One region of the Mycobacterium colombiense CECT 3035 genome, then DNA from elsewhere that is predicted to be linked to it. Evidence: riboswitches for the same ligand, from Rfam matches in the RefSeq annotation. Region 1 holds a riboswitch; the other holds the start of a gene.
What was found. Region 1 has a riboswitch for magnesium ahead of B9D87_RS03665 (Rv1535 family protein). Riboswitches for the same ligand answer to the same signal wherever they lie in the genome.
Positions count from the first base shown of each region.

Region 2: it holds a riboswitch for magnesium, as region 1 does, so the genes downstream of both, B9D87_RS19930 (hypothetical protein) here and B9D87_RS03665 (Rv1535 family protein) in region 1, are expected to answer to the same signal.

Region 1 covers NZ_CP020821.1:757,796-763,868, forward strand. The annotation lists gene B9D87_RS03645 (helix-turn-helix domain-containing protein) at 1-731, shown strand, start outside; gene B9D87_RS03650 (VOC family protein) at 685-1,086, shown strand; gene B9D87_RS03655 (carboxymuconolactone decarboxylase family protein) at 1,163-1,732, shown strand; gene B9D87_RS03660 (NAD(P)H-dependent flavin oxidoreductase) at 1,807-2,931, shown strand; M-box (ykoK) riboswitch at 3,114-3,283, shown strand; gene B9D87_RS03665 (Rv1535 family protein) at 3,562-3,810, shown strand; gene ileS (isoleucine--tRNA ligase) at 4,071-6,073, shown strand, end outside.
Region 2 covers NZ_CP020821.1:4,245,098-4,251,170, reverse strand. The annotation lists gene car (carboxylic acid reductase) at 1-490, shown strand, start outside; gene B9D87_RS19945 (hypothetical protein) at 502-1,113, opposite strand; gene B9D87_RS19940 (NADP-dependent oxidoreductase) at 1,295-2,239, shown strand; gene B9D87_RS19935 (NRAMP family divalent metal transporter) at 2,231-4,030, opposite strand; gene B9D87_RS19930 (hypothetical protein) at 4,145-4,360, opposite strand; M-box (ykoK) riboswitch at 4,599-4,781, opposite strand; gene B9D87_RS19925 (O-methyltransferase) at 4,894-5,553, shown strand; gene B9D87_RS19920 (acyltransferase family protein) at 5,556-6,073, opposite strand, start outside.

The DNA of each region.
Region 1 (6,073 bases):
CCGACGCGCTGGCGGGTTCTCGGCCCAACCCGTTGATCCTCGGCGGATTACACGTGCAGGCCAGCCATGTGCGGCTGTGTCGCGGCCAGGCGGGTGTGCAGCTGGCCGTGCACCCGTTGGCCTCGCGTGCGCTGTTCGGCGTACCCAGCGCCGAGCTCCCAATCACCGGCTTCGACGGCGTTGAAGTACTGGGCCGGTCTGCCGCCAGGCTCCCCGAGCGTGCCGCGGACGCGCGCGGATGGTCCGATGTATTCGCAACTGTCGCTGGATATCTCGTGGAGGCCCGCCGGTTCCGCGACGGCGCGACCGTGCGGCCGGAGGTCGCCTATGCCTGGCGGCTACTGGAACGCACTCGCGGCCGAGTGCAGGTTGGCAAGGTGGCCGACCAAGTCGGAGTGAGCGCACGACACCTAACGACTCTCTTCCACCAAGAGGTGGGCAGATCGCCGAAGACGGTGTCGATGTTGATGCGATTCCAGAACGCGTCAGCACGGATCGCGGCATCGGCGCGCGCGTACGGCCGGGTTGACCTGGCGGCGATCGCGGCCGGCACCGGTTACTGCGACCAGGCCCACCTGACCCGCGAGTTCGTCCGGTTCGCCGGGGTGCCGCCGCGGGCGTGGCTGGCCGACGAGTTCCGAAACATCCAAGACGGCGGCCACTCCTGGGCATCACAGTGGGACCATGACTACTTCGAATCCGACAGTCTGGTTGACGCTGCAGGCGCATGACGCCCCCAAGCTCATCGATTACTACGTCGAGACGTTCGGCTTTGTCGTCGCGGCACGCTACGGCGCCGGCGACCGAGTCGACCATGCCCAATTGCTTTGGCCGGAAGGCAGCGGCGGCATCATGTTGGGCAGCCACAAACCCGGGGCGGACTGGTCGCGCGAACCGGGAACCGCCGGTGGCTACATCGTCACCGGCGATCCCGATGCCCTCTACGCCCGGGTGTCCTCACACCAGGCGGAAATCGTCCGCCCGCTCGGCAAAACCGATTACGGTGCAACGGAATTCGCCGTCCGTGATCCGGAAGGCAACTTGTGGTCGTTCGGCGACTACGCCGGCGAGCCGATGCCGAGCTGACCCGTGAGACTGCGACGCCTGGCTACCATGACCGTAGAACGCGACGGTCCCGCCAGCACGGAGGAGTGCTCATCCGATGACAACAGCGCGCCTGCCTCAACTGCCACTCGACGAAGCCAAGGCCGCCGCCGACGAAGCGGCCGTCCCCAACTACATGGCCGAGCTCAGCATCTTCCAGGTGCTGCTCAACCATCCGCCGCTGGCGCGTGGCATCAACGACCTGCTCGCCACCATGCTCTGGCACGGGACGCTCGACTCTCGGCTGCGCGAGCTGGTGATCATGCGGATCGGCTGGCTCACCGCCTGCGACTACGAATGGACACAGCACTGGCGCGTCGCATCCCGGCTCGGCGTTCCGGCCGACGACCTGCTGGGCGTGCGGGATTGGCCGAACCACGCCGGGTTCGGGCCCGTCGAGCGGGCCGTGCTCGCGGCCACCGACGACGTGGTGCGCGACGGCTCGGTGAGCGCCAAGAGCTGGTCGGCATGCGAGCGCGAATTCCAGGGCGACACAACCGTTCTCGTTGAGCTCGTGACGGTCATCGGCGCCTGGCGGATGGTCGCGTCGATCCTGCAGAGCCTGGAAGTGCCGCTGGAGGAGGGCGTGTCGAGCTGGCCGCCGGACGGCCGGTCGCCCCGGTCCTAACCTCGGCGCGCGCATGAGTTGCCCACGCGCCGTGGCCGATTGACTTAGCCGTCGATAACTCTTAGCGTCGGGCAATGAGAACCAGGGTCGCCGAGCTGCTCGGAGTCGAATTCCCGATCTGCGCCTTCAGCCACTGCCGCGACGTGGTGGCGGCGGTGACCAACGCGGGCGGCTTCGGAATCCTGGGCGCCACCGCGCACAGCCCCCAGCGGCTGCAGAGCGAGCTGACCTGGATCGAGGAACAGACCGGCGGCAAGCCCTACGGAGTCGACCTGCTGCTGCCGCCCAAGTACGTCGGTGCCGAGCAAGGCGGCATCGACACCACCCAGGCCCGCACCCTGCTGCCCGAGGAGCATCGCGCCTTCGTCGACGACCTGCTGGCCCGCTACGGCGTCACCGCGGCCGCCGCGGAGCCGCGCGCGTCGCTGGGTGGCCTGAACATCTCGCCCAAGACCTATGAGCCGCTGCTCGACGTCGCCTTCTCCAACAACATCCGGCTGATCGCCAGCGCGCTCGGCCCACCGCCGGCCGACCTCGTCGAACGCGCGCACGACCGGGACGTGCTGGTGGCCGCGCTGGCCGGCACCACCCGGCACGCGCAACGGCACGCCGCCGCGGGCGTCGACCTGATCGTCGCGCAAGGCACCGAGGCCGGCGGTCACACCGGCGAGGTGGCGACCATGGTCCTGGTGCCCGAGGTCGTCGACGCCGTGGCCCCGGTGCCCGTGCTCGCCGCCGGCGGCATCGCCCGCGGGCGCCAGATCGCCGCGGCGCTGGCCCTCGGGGCCGAGGGCGTGTGGTGCGGCTCGGTGTGGCTGACCACCGAAGAGGCCGAGACGGTGCCCGTGGTCAAGGAGAAGTTCCTGGCCGCGACCTCGTCGGACACGGTGCGCTCGCGCTCGATGACGGGCAAGCCGGCGCGGATGCTGCGCACGGCCTGGACCGACGAGTGGGACCGGCCGGAAAACCCCGATCCGCTGGGCATGCCGTTGCAGACCGCGCTGATCACCGAGCCGCAGGTGCGCATCAACTCCGCCGCCGCCCAGCAGGGCGCCAAGGCGCGTGAGCTGGCCACCTACTTCGTCGGGCAGGTGGTGGGCTCGCTCGACCGGGTGCGCCCCACCCGCTCGGTGGTGCTGGACATGGTCGAGGAGTTCATCGACACCATCGGCCGGCTCGACGGCCTGGTCGAGAAGTGATCCGGGGCGCCGAACGGACCGCGCGGAATTGACGGATCCCTGACGGTGGGCGCGCGTATGCCCAGCTCAGCGCCGTGAACCTGGCCGATTGCTGTGTGCGCCCCTAATGAATGCGTACAGAATCGTCGACACGCCATCCGGGGATTTGACCGCGTCATGGCCGTCGTGCATCATCGGTCGGGTAAGCACCTCGTTAGGTGAGGCGTCTACACGAATACAGGCCACTGACCCCGAACGTCGAAAGACGCCCCGGGTCAGGACAGCTCCTCCCGGCTTAAGGGTTGAGCCCAGGTGGCTTCCGAGGTATCGGACACGTCGTGTGGTGCCGAAGCTCTGACGAGTGGGGTGCGGATCGCCGACGGTCGTCGGGTTCTGCTCCTTTGCTGCGCATAGATCGCATGCGACACGCGCGTGCGTCGTGACCGCGAGGAGGTGAGGGACACATGAGTTCTAGCGATAGTCCGGACCGAAGTCCGAACTGTGTTTTGTCCCGATCCGGTCTCCGGCGCGACCTTCTCGGCTGAGTCGTCGCAACGCTAAGTGGTTATCGCCCAAGCGTTCTGAGATCACACGGGATGGGACACACCAGTCCGATCAGTCCCCGTTAGATCTCCCCTCTAGGAGGCGATGATGACCGCAGCTTTCTACGACGAAGTGCTCACCGTAGCTCCCGCCCCCACGCTCACCGTGGTGCGCGACACCGACACGATCCCGGCGCCCGCCCCGGCTCCGGTGGCCAAGGCCCGCCGGTCCGACCACGCACCGTTCGGCGCCGGTGGCGACCCGCTGGTCGACGGCGCCGCGCGCCTGCTCAGCGTCCCGCTGCGCCACGTGTACGCCGCGCTGTGGCGGGTCGGCGTCCTCGACGTCCGGGCCTGACAGCCGAACTTCGATGGACGTCGAACACCCGGATTTGCGGGTTTTCGTAGAATCGACCTACTGGCGTCGATCCGGCCATCACCGGGGAGCCTTCGGAAGAACGGCCGTGCTGGCTCAGTAGAACCGAACGGGTAGGCCCGTCACAGCCCTCATCGAGTGGCCACGCGAAAGCGCGGCAAGCGGGGTGGTACCGCGGCGCTCGCGCAGCCAGCGCGTCGTCGTCCCCGGTTTGCACCGTGGCACAGGAGACAACGCGCATCGTGACCGACAACGTCGACGTCAACACGTACCCCAAGCCGGCCGGCGGGGCGCCCGACTTCCCGGCGCTCGAGCTCGAGGTGCTCGACTACTGGGCCCGCGACGACACCTTCCGGGCCAGCATCGCCCGCCGCGACGGCGCGCCGGAATACGTGTTCTACGACGGGCCGCCGTTCGCCAACGGGCTGCCGCACTACGGCCACCTGCTCACCGGCTACGTCAAGGACATCGTCCCGCGCTACCGCACCATGCGCGGCTACAAGGTGGAGCGCCGCTTCGGCTGGGACACCCACGGGCTGCCCGCCGAACTCGAAGTCGAGCGCCAGCTGGGCATCACCGACAAGTCGCAGATCGACGACATGGGCATCGCCGCGTTCAACGACGCCTGCCGGGCCTCGGTGCTGCGCTACACCGACGAGTGGCAGGCCTACGTCACCCGCCAGGCGCGCTGGGTCGACTTCGACACCGACTACAAGACGCTGGACCTGCCCTACATGGAGTCGGTGATCTGGGCGTTCAAACAGCTCTGGGACAAGGGCCTGGCGTATGAGGGCTACCGGGTGTTGCCCTACTGCTGGCGCGACGAGACCCCGCTGTCCAACCACGAATTGCGGATGGACGACGACGTGTACCAGAGCCGCCAGGACCCCGCCCTGACGGTGGGCTTCAGGGTGGTCGGTGGCCCGCTGGACGGGGCGCACCTGCTGGTATGGACGACGACGCCGTGGACCCTGCCGTCCAACCTCGCCGTCGCCGTCAACCCCGAGGTGACCTACGTCGAGGTCGAGGCCGACGGCAAGCGCTTCGTCCTCGCGGAGCCGCGGCTGACCGCCTACGCGCGCGAGTTGCGCGAAGAGCCCGAGATCCTGGCCACCTACCGCGGGGCCGACCTGCTCGGTATGCGCTACCTGCCGCCGTTCCCGTATTTCATGGATCCGGAACCGGGCAGGGCCAACGCATTTCAGGTGCTGCCCGGTGAGTTCGTCACCACCGAGGACGGTACCGGCATCGTGCACATGGCGCCGGCCTACGGCGAGGACGACATGGCGACCACCGACAAGGTCGGCATCACCCCGGTCACGCCCGTCGATTCCAAGGGGCGCTTCGACGCCACGGTCCCGGATTACCAGGGGCAGCACGTCTTTGACGCCAACCCGCACATCATCCGCGACCTGAAGAACGGCAGCGGTCCCGCCGCGGCCAACGGCGCCGTGCTGCTGCGCCACGAAACCTACGAGCACCCCTACCCGCACTGCTGGCGCTGCCGTAACCCGCTGATCTACCGGGCGGTGTCGTCGTGGTTCGTCGCGGTCACCGAGTTCCGGGACCGCATGGTCGAACTCAACCAGCAGATCACCTGGTACCCCGAGCACGTCAAGGACGGCCAGTTCGGCAAGTGGCTGGCCGGCGCCCGCGACTGGTCGATATCCCGAAACCGCTACTGGGGCACCCCGATTCCGGTGTGGAAGTCCGACGACCCGGCGTACCCGCGGGTCGACGCCTACGGCAGCCTCGACGAACTCGAACGCGACTTCGGGGTGCGGCCCACCAACCTGCACCGGCCGTTCATCGACGAGCTGACCCGGCCCAACCCCGACGACCCCACCGGCCGCAGCACGATGCGGCGCATCCCCGACGTGCTCGACGTGTGGTTCGACTCGGGGTCCATGCCCTATGCCCAGGTGCACTTCCCGTTCGAGAACGAAGAGTGGTTCGACAGCCACTACCCCGGCGACTTCATCGTCGAGTACATCGGGCAGACCCGCGGCTGGTTCTACACCCTGCACGTGCTGGCCACCGCGCTGTTCGACCGTCCCGCCTTCAAAACCTGTGTGGCACACGGCATCGTGCTGGGCTCCGACGGCCAGAAGATGAGCAAGTCGCTGCGCAACTATCCCGATGTGTCCGAGGTGTTCGACCGTGACGGCTCCGACGCCATGCGCTGGTTCCTGATGGCCTCGCCGATCCTGCGCGGCGGCAATCTGATCGTCACCGAGCAGGGCAT
Region 2 (6,073 bases), 2.1 Mb from region 1:
CTTCTACCAGACCGACCCGCGGGGAAACCGGGCGATCGCCCATTACGACGGGCTGCCCGCCGACTTCGTGGCCGAAGCGGTGACCACGCTGGGCGAGCAGATCGCCACGGCCGCCCAGGATTCCGGTGCCTATCGGTCCTTCGACGTGATGAACCCGCACGACGATGGCATCTCGCTCGATGTGTTCGTCGACTGGCTGATCGCGGGCGGGCACGACATCCGGCGCATCGACGACTACGACGAGTGGTTGAGCCGGTTCACGACCGCCCTTCGTGCCTTGCCCGACAAGCAGCGCCAGCATTCGGTGCTGCCGTTGCTGGATGCCTACCGGAAACCGGAGACGCCGCTGCGCGGCGCCCCAGCCCCCACCGACGTGTTCCGCAGCGCCGTGCGGGAGGCTAAAATCGGTGCGGCCGAAGACATCCCGCATCTGTCGGCCGCCCTGATCGACAAGTACGTCGCTGATCTGCGCCTGCTGGGGTTGGTGTGACAGCCACCGGGCTAGCCCGGCAGCCCGGCCTTGACCGCGGCGTCCTGCTTGCGAGCGACGTCGAGGGCCAGGGCCGGATCGATCGGGTCGGTCGGCGCGCTGTCGAACTCCAGGGTGACCAGCGCCCTGCCCTCGGTGAAGGCCAGCACCGTCATCGCCTGGGAGTTGTCCGGCGACGTGCCCGAGATGGTCACCCCATTGGCGCCGACGGCGAGCGGCTGCCAACTCCCGGTCACCTTGCCGTTGTAACCGCCTTGGGTGGAAGCCAATTCGGCTGCCGCCGCCGGCGGATCCGCGGCGACCGTGATGGTGTCCCACAGCCGCCGGCTGCTGTCGGCGTTGGCGAACAGCTGGGCGACCCCGGGCGCGTTGTTGGGGTTGATCATGGGCGACTGCGGGGCGGTCAGACCGCCGCCCACGTCGTTCGACTTGATCAGCAAGAAGCCGTAATCCGAGGGTTGTGCCGAGGGTGGTCCGGTGACCACGCCCGAACTGGTCGAGGCGGCGGTGCTCGACGCGGCCGGGGGCCCGGCCTTGTTCTCGCTGCCACAGGCTGTGCTCGCGGCGCCGGCCACCACGATGGCGACGGCCCAGCCGGCGATGCCGATCCGATCAACTTCCACGCATGTTCCTTCCACGTGTCATCGGTATCCGGCTTTCACCGCGGCTCCCGACGCCGCCGGTGAAATGCTGTTGTGAAACAGGCTTTGCTACGAAGATATGCCCACTGGGCGCCCGGCGGGTAGCACTTCGCGTGCCTATGCTGGCGTGGGTACGGGCATCCTCGCGCGGAAGGAGATCGGCATGACGGCTGCAGCGGCGCGCGCAGTACGGTTCGACCGTTACGGGGGACGCGAGGTGTTGTACGTCGCCGACATCGAGATGCCCGCCGCCGGGCCCGGTGAGGTGGTCGTCGAGGTGCGGGCCGCCGGGATAAACCCGGGCGAGGCCGGCATCCGCGTCGGGGCGATGCACGAGATGTTCCCGGCCACCTTCCCCTCCGGGCAGGGCAGCGACCTGGCCGGCGTCGTCACCGCCGTGGGACCCGGGGTCACCGAGTTCTCCGTCGGCGACGAAGTCCTCGGCTTCAGCCTGCGCCGGTCCAGCCACGCCACCCACACCGCGGTTCCGGTGAACCAGTTGATCCGCAAACCGGCCCAACTCGGTTGGGAGGCAGCGGGTTCGCTGTACGTCGTCGGGGCGACCGCCTACGCGGCCGTCCGTGCCGTCGCGCCGCAACCGGGTGAGACGGTCGCCGTGTCGGCCGCCGCGGGTGGGGTGGGCAGCCTGGTCGTGCAGCTGCTGGTGCTGCGCGAGGCGCGGGTGCTCGGCATCGCCGGGCCGGGCAACGCCGACTGGCTGCGCGCGCACGGCGTCATTCCGATCGCCTACGGTGACGGGCTGGCCGGGCGGCTGCGCGAGGCGGCGCCCGATGGCATCGACGCATTCATCGACCTGTTCGGCCCGGACTACGTCCAGCTCGCCGTCGATCTCGGCGTGGCGCCCGAGCGGATCGACACCATCATCTCGTTCCAGAAGGCGGGCGAAGTGGGCGCCAAGACCGAGGGCAGCATGGAGGCCTCGACGCCCGAGGTGCTCGCCGAGATGGCCGACCTGATCGTTTCCGGCGCCGTCGAGTTCGACATCGCCGCGACGTACCCGCTGGACCGGGTGGCCGACGCGTATGCCGAGCTCGAGCAGCGGCACACCCACGGGAAAATCGTTCTGCTGCCCACTAACTCACAATGAGGCGGCCGGCCCGACCACGCCGGCCTGCACGATCTTGATGATGACGAAGGCGACGGCCACCACCAGGTAGCCCCGCAGGGTGAACAGCCCCGCCCTGCGCATCGGCGACATCGCCGGCCGATCGAGCAACGCGAGGTTGGGGGTCTGCCAGCCGGCCCGGTCCTGGAGACGTACCGCCCGCCGCTCGGCACGCGTCAGCGACGAGGCCTCGTCGAGTTCGTCGACCTCCTCCGGATCCAGGCCGCCGCCGAGCGTCCGCACGATGGCTTCGGCATCGGTCAGGTTGCGGCGCCGCCGGCCGGCGATGATCAGCACCGCGCCGACGACGACGCCGAGCACCGCTCCGCCGGCAAGGCCCTCCTCGAGCGTGGCGGTGGACAGGTCCGGGAAGAATGTCGCGGCCGTCAACGCCAGCGACAGCAGCACCAGACACCACACGATGGTCCACGCAATGATGTTCTGCCGCACGGTGTTCACCCACGGTCCCAGGACCGCCCGGTCGTTGCACAGCAGCACCAGAAAGACGGTGGCCGAGGGAAGCAGAACGCCGGCGAGCGCCTGGACGCCCTGCGTCACCAGGCCCAGGATGTGGTCGGGGCTGAAGGAGACCGCCGCCGAAACCCCGAGCAGTATCGCGTAGCCACCGTAGAACAGCGGGGCCTCGCTGATCTTCCAATGCAACGAGTGCCGCTTGCCCATCGCATCGCCGACCGCATAGGTGGTCGCCAGGCCTACGGCGTTGGCGCCGATCAGCGACGCGTCCAGCAGGATGATCGCGAACAGCACGCCGAGCGCGCCGCCCGAGTGCTTCGCCAGTCCCGAGGCGACCGCGCCCGCGTCGGTGAAGTGACCCGCATCGGCCGTGCCGGTCAACCCGAACGCCGCCACGGCCATCAACGCGGTCGCGCCGACCATGACCACGACGATCCCGATCGCCAAATCCGCTCGGCCGTAAGGGATCCAGCGGGCGGTGATGCGCTTGTCCACCACATTGGACTGCTGGAAGAACAGCTGCCACGGCGCGACCGTGGTGCCCACGATCGCGACCACCAGCAGCAGCACCGTCGAGTTGAGCCCACCCGGGAACTGCGGGATCAGGCCCGCCATCGCCGCTTTCGGGGCCGGGTGGACCAGCCACACCATCGGGAAAATCAGCACGTTCACCGCGATCAGCAGGAACATCAGCCGCTCCCAGCGGCGGAACGACCCGCCCGCCACCACCGCGAACAGCAGCACGGCCGCGGCGGGGACGGCGACGATCCTCGGGCAACCCAGGAACCCGAGCGCCAGTGAGACGCCGATGAATTCGGTCACGATCGTCAAGGCGTTCAGGACCAGCAGATCACCGACGCTGAACGCACCCCAGAATTTGCCGAACCGCTCGAAGATCAAGCGCGCGTGGCCAACCCGGGCCACCGCACCGAGCCGCAGCACCATCTCCTGGTTGACGTACAGCACCGGAATCAGCAGTGCCAGCGTCCACAACAGGCCCATGCCGTAGTTCTGGCCGGCCTGCGCGTAGGTCGCGACGCCACCGGCGTCGTTGTCGCCCACCATGACGATCAACCCGGGACCGGTGATGACAGCCAGCGTGCGCAGCCGGCGCCAACGTCCAATGAACGCCCCGTAGCCGCCGTCCCCGTCGCGCCGGATCCGCCCGAACGCGCCGACGATGTCGCCGACGTGCGCGGAATCCAGCACCGTCGGGCTTTGCGCCTCGCGGCGTGCGTCTTGCGGCGCGGCGGCGAACCTCGAGTCGCGGCGGCCGCCGCCGGTGTCGATCGAAGTCATCGAATCCTCGCTATCTCGAACGCTTCTCACCTCGCGGTGACGCGGTGGTTGTCGCGGCACTCAACGCGCCCCGGCGACGGGCGGCGCCGTGCCGCCCGTCGCCGAGGGCGTGGATCAACGGTGGCTGCTGTCCGAGCCCGAAGCGTGGCCACCCAGCGACGCGGTGACCATCGCGATTGGCATCCTGGACACGTACAGGTTGGCCCGCTCCTGCGGGGTCAGGCTCGCCTGCAGGTGAAACCTGTTGGCCAACAACCGGCCTGCGCGCAGCATCGAGCGGCCGCGCAGCCGGGAGGCGGTGGAAAAACGGTGCGTGATAACAAAAGCCATGAGCTTCTTCTCCTGACGGAGGCCCGATCGGCATCGGCACGGCCTGTCAGCCGCACAGCACAGGAGAGGTCAGGCGGTGAAAGAAACGCCGGAACCGGATCGGGACAAGACGGATTTCGGATAGGGACTATCGCCGGGACTCATCTCGCCCTCACCTCCTCACGGCCAAGACACACGCGGGTGTCACCACATTCACCTGAACGAAAGAGGCAGGAATGACCCGCGACACATGCCGCGGGTCGCACCCCTCTCGTCGGAGCTTCGGCACTGCACGGCGTATCCGGACGCCACCGATGGTCTCCGGAAGCCACTTGGGCTCAACCCTTGGGTCCGGGAAGAGCTGTCCTGACCCGGGGCGTCTCTCGACGTTCGGGGTCAGTGGCCTGTATCCATGCAGACGCCTCACCTACCGAGGTGCTTGCGGGGTCCATAGTGACACCGCGGTTGCGGGCGCGTCAAACGCTTAACGCATCCTTGACGCCCCGCCCCGCACTCCCAGCGCCCGGCCAGGCGGCCCGCCTAGGCTCGATGCCATGACCACAACGCTGCAGGATCCCCGGGTCGCCGCGACGCTCGAGCGCATGTACGCCGAGTCGAAAAACCAGATGTCACTGCTGCGCGAGCGGCGCGGAACGTTCGATCGGCCGATGACCGCGCAGGAGCGGGCCGAGGCGATGAGCGAGTTCTACATCCCGGTGACGCCGGAAGCAGGCCGGCTGCTGTATTCACTGGTGCGCGCCACCCGCCCGGCGACCATCGTCGAATTCGGCATGTCGTTCGGCATTTCCGCGGTGCACCTGGCCGCCGCGGTACGCGACAACGGCGCCGGCCGGGTGGTGACCACCGAACTCAGCGAGACGAAGATCGCCGCGGCCAAGCAGACGTTCGCCGAGACCGGCCTGAACGACGTCATCACCATCCTGGAGGGCGACGCGCTGTCCACGCTGTCGGACGTGGCGGGGCCGGTCGATTTCGTCTTGCTCGACGGCTGGAAGGACCTGTACCTACCCGTGCTCGAGCTGCTGGAACCGCGCCTGTCACCCGGCGTGCTGGTCATCGCCGACAACGCCAGCTCGGCCGACATGGCGCCCTATCTGGACCGGGTGCGCAACCCCGAGAACGGCTACGTGAGCTTCAACTTCCAGGTTCGCGACAGCGACAGCATGGAGATCAGCTGCCGCACAGGCGGTTAGGGCTACCTCAGCGATTCCTCCAGCCACGGCGTGAGCCACTTCACCCCTTCGGGGGTGAGGTGGACGCCGTCGCTGCGCACCTTGATGCCGTCGACCTTGGCGGTGTAGACGCCGTCGGGGCACAGCTTCTTGTTCAGGTCGAGGATCGCCACGTTCGGGTGGTGGCTGACGGTCTTGCGCAACATGGTGTTCCACAGGTTGACGCGATCCGGCTGGTCCTCGGGATAGAGCCGGCCGTCCGGCTTTTCACCGCCCCGGCTGTAGGGGACGGTCGCGACCACCACGTGGACACCGGTGCCGCCGACGATGGTCAGCGCCCGTTCGAGCTCGCCGTTGAGGTACGCGTCGAAGGTCGGGTCGCCGATGTGGGTCCACTGGCCCTCGTTGACCCGGTCGACCGTTTCCCAGCGGCCGATGACGAGCAACGCGACGTCCGGCTGATCCTGGCTGACCTGTCTCGACCAGCGAATCGGCCAGCCGTCGCATTCGGATCGCTGCTCGAGGGTCTGGCCGATGTAGC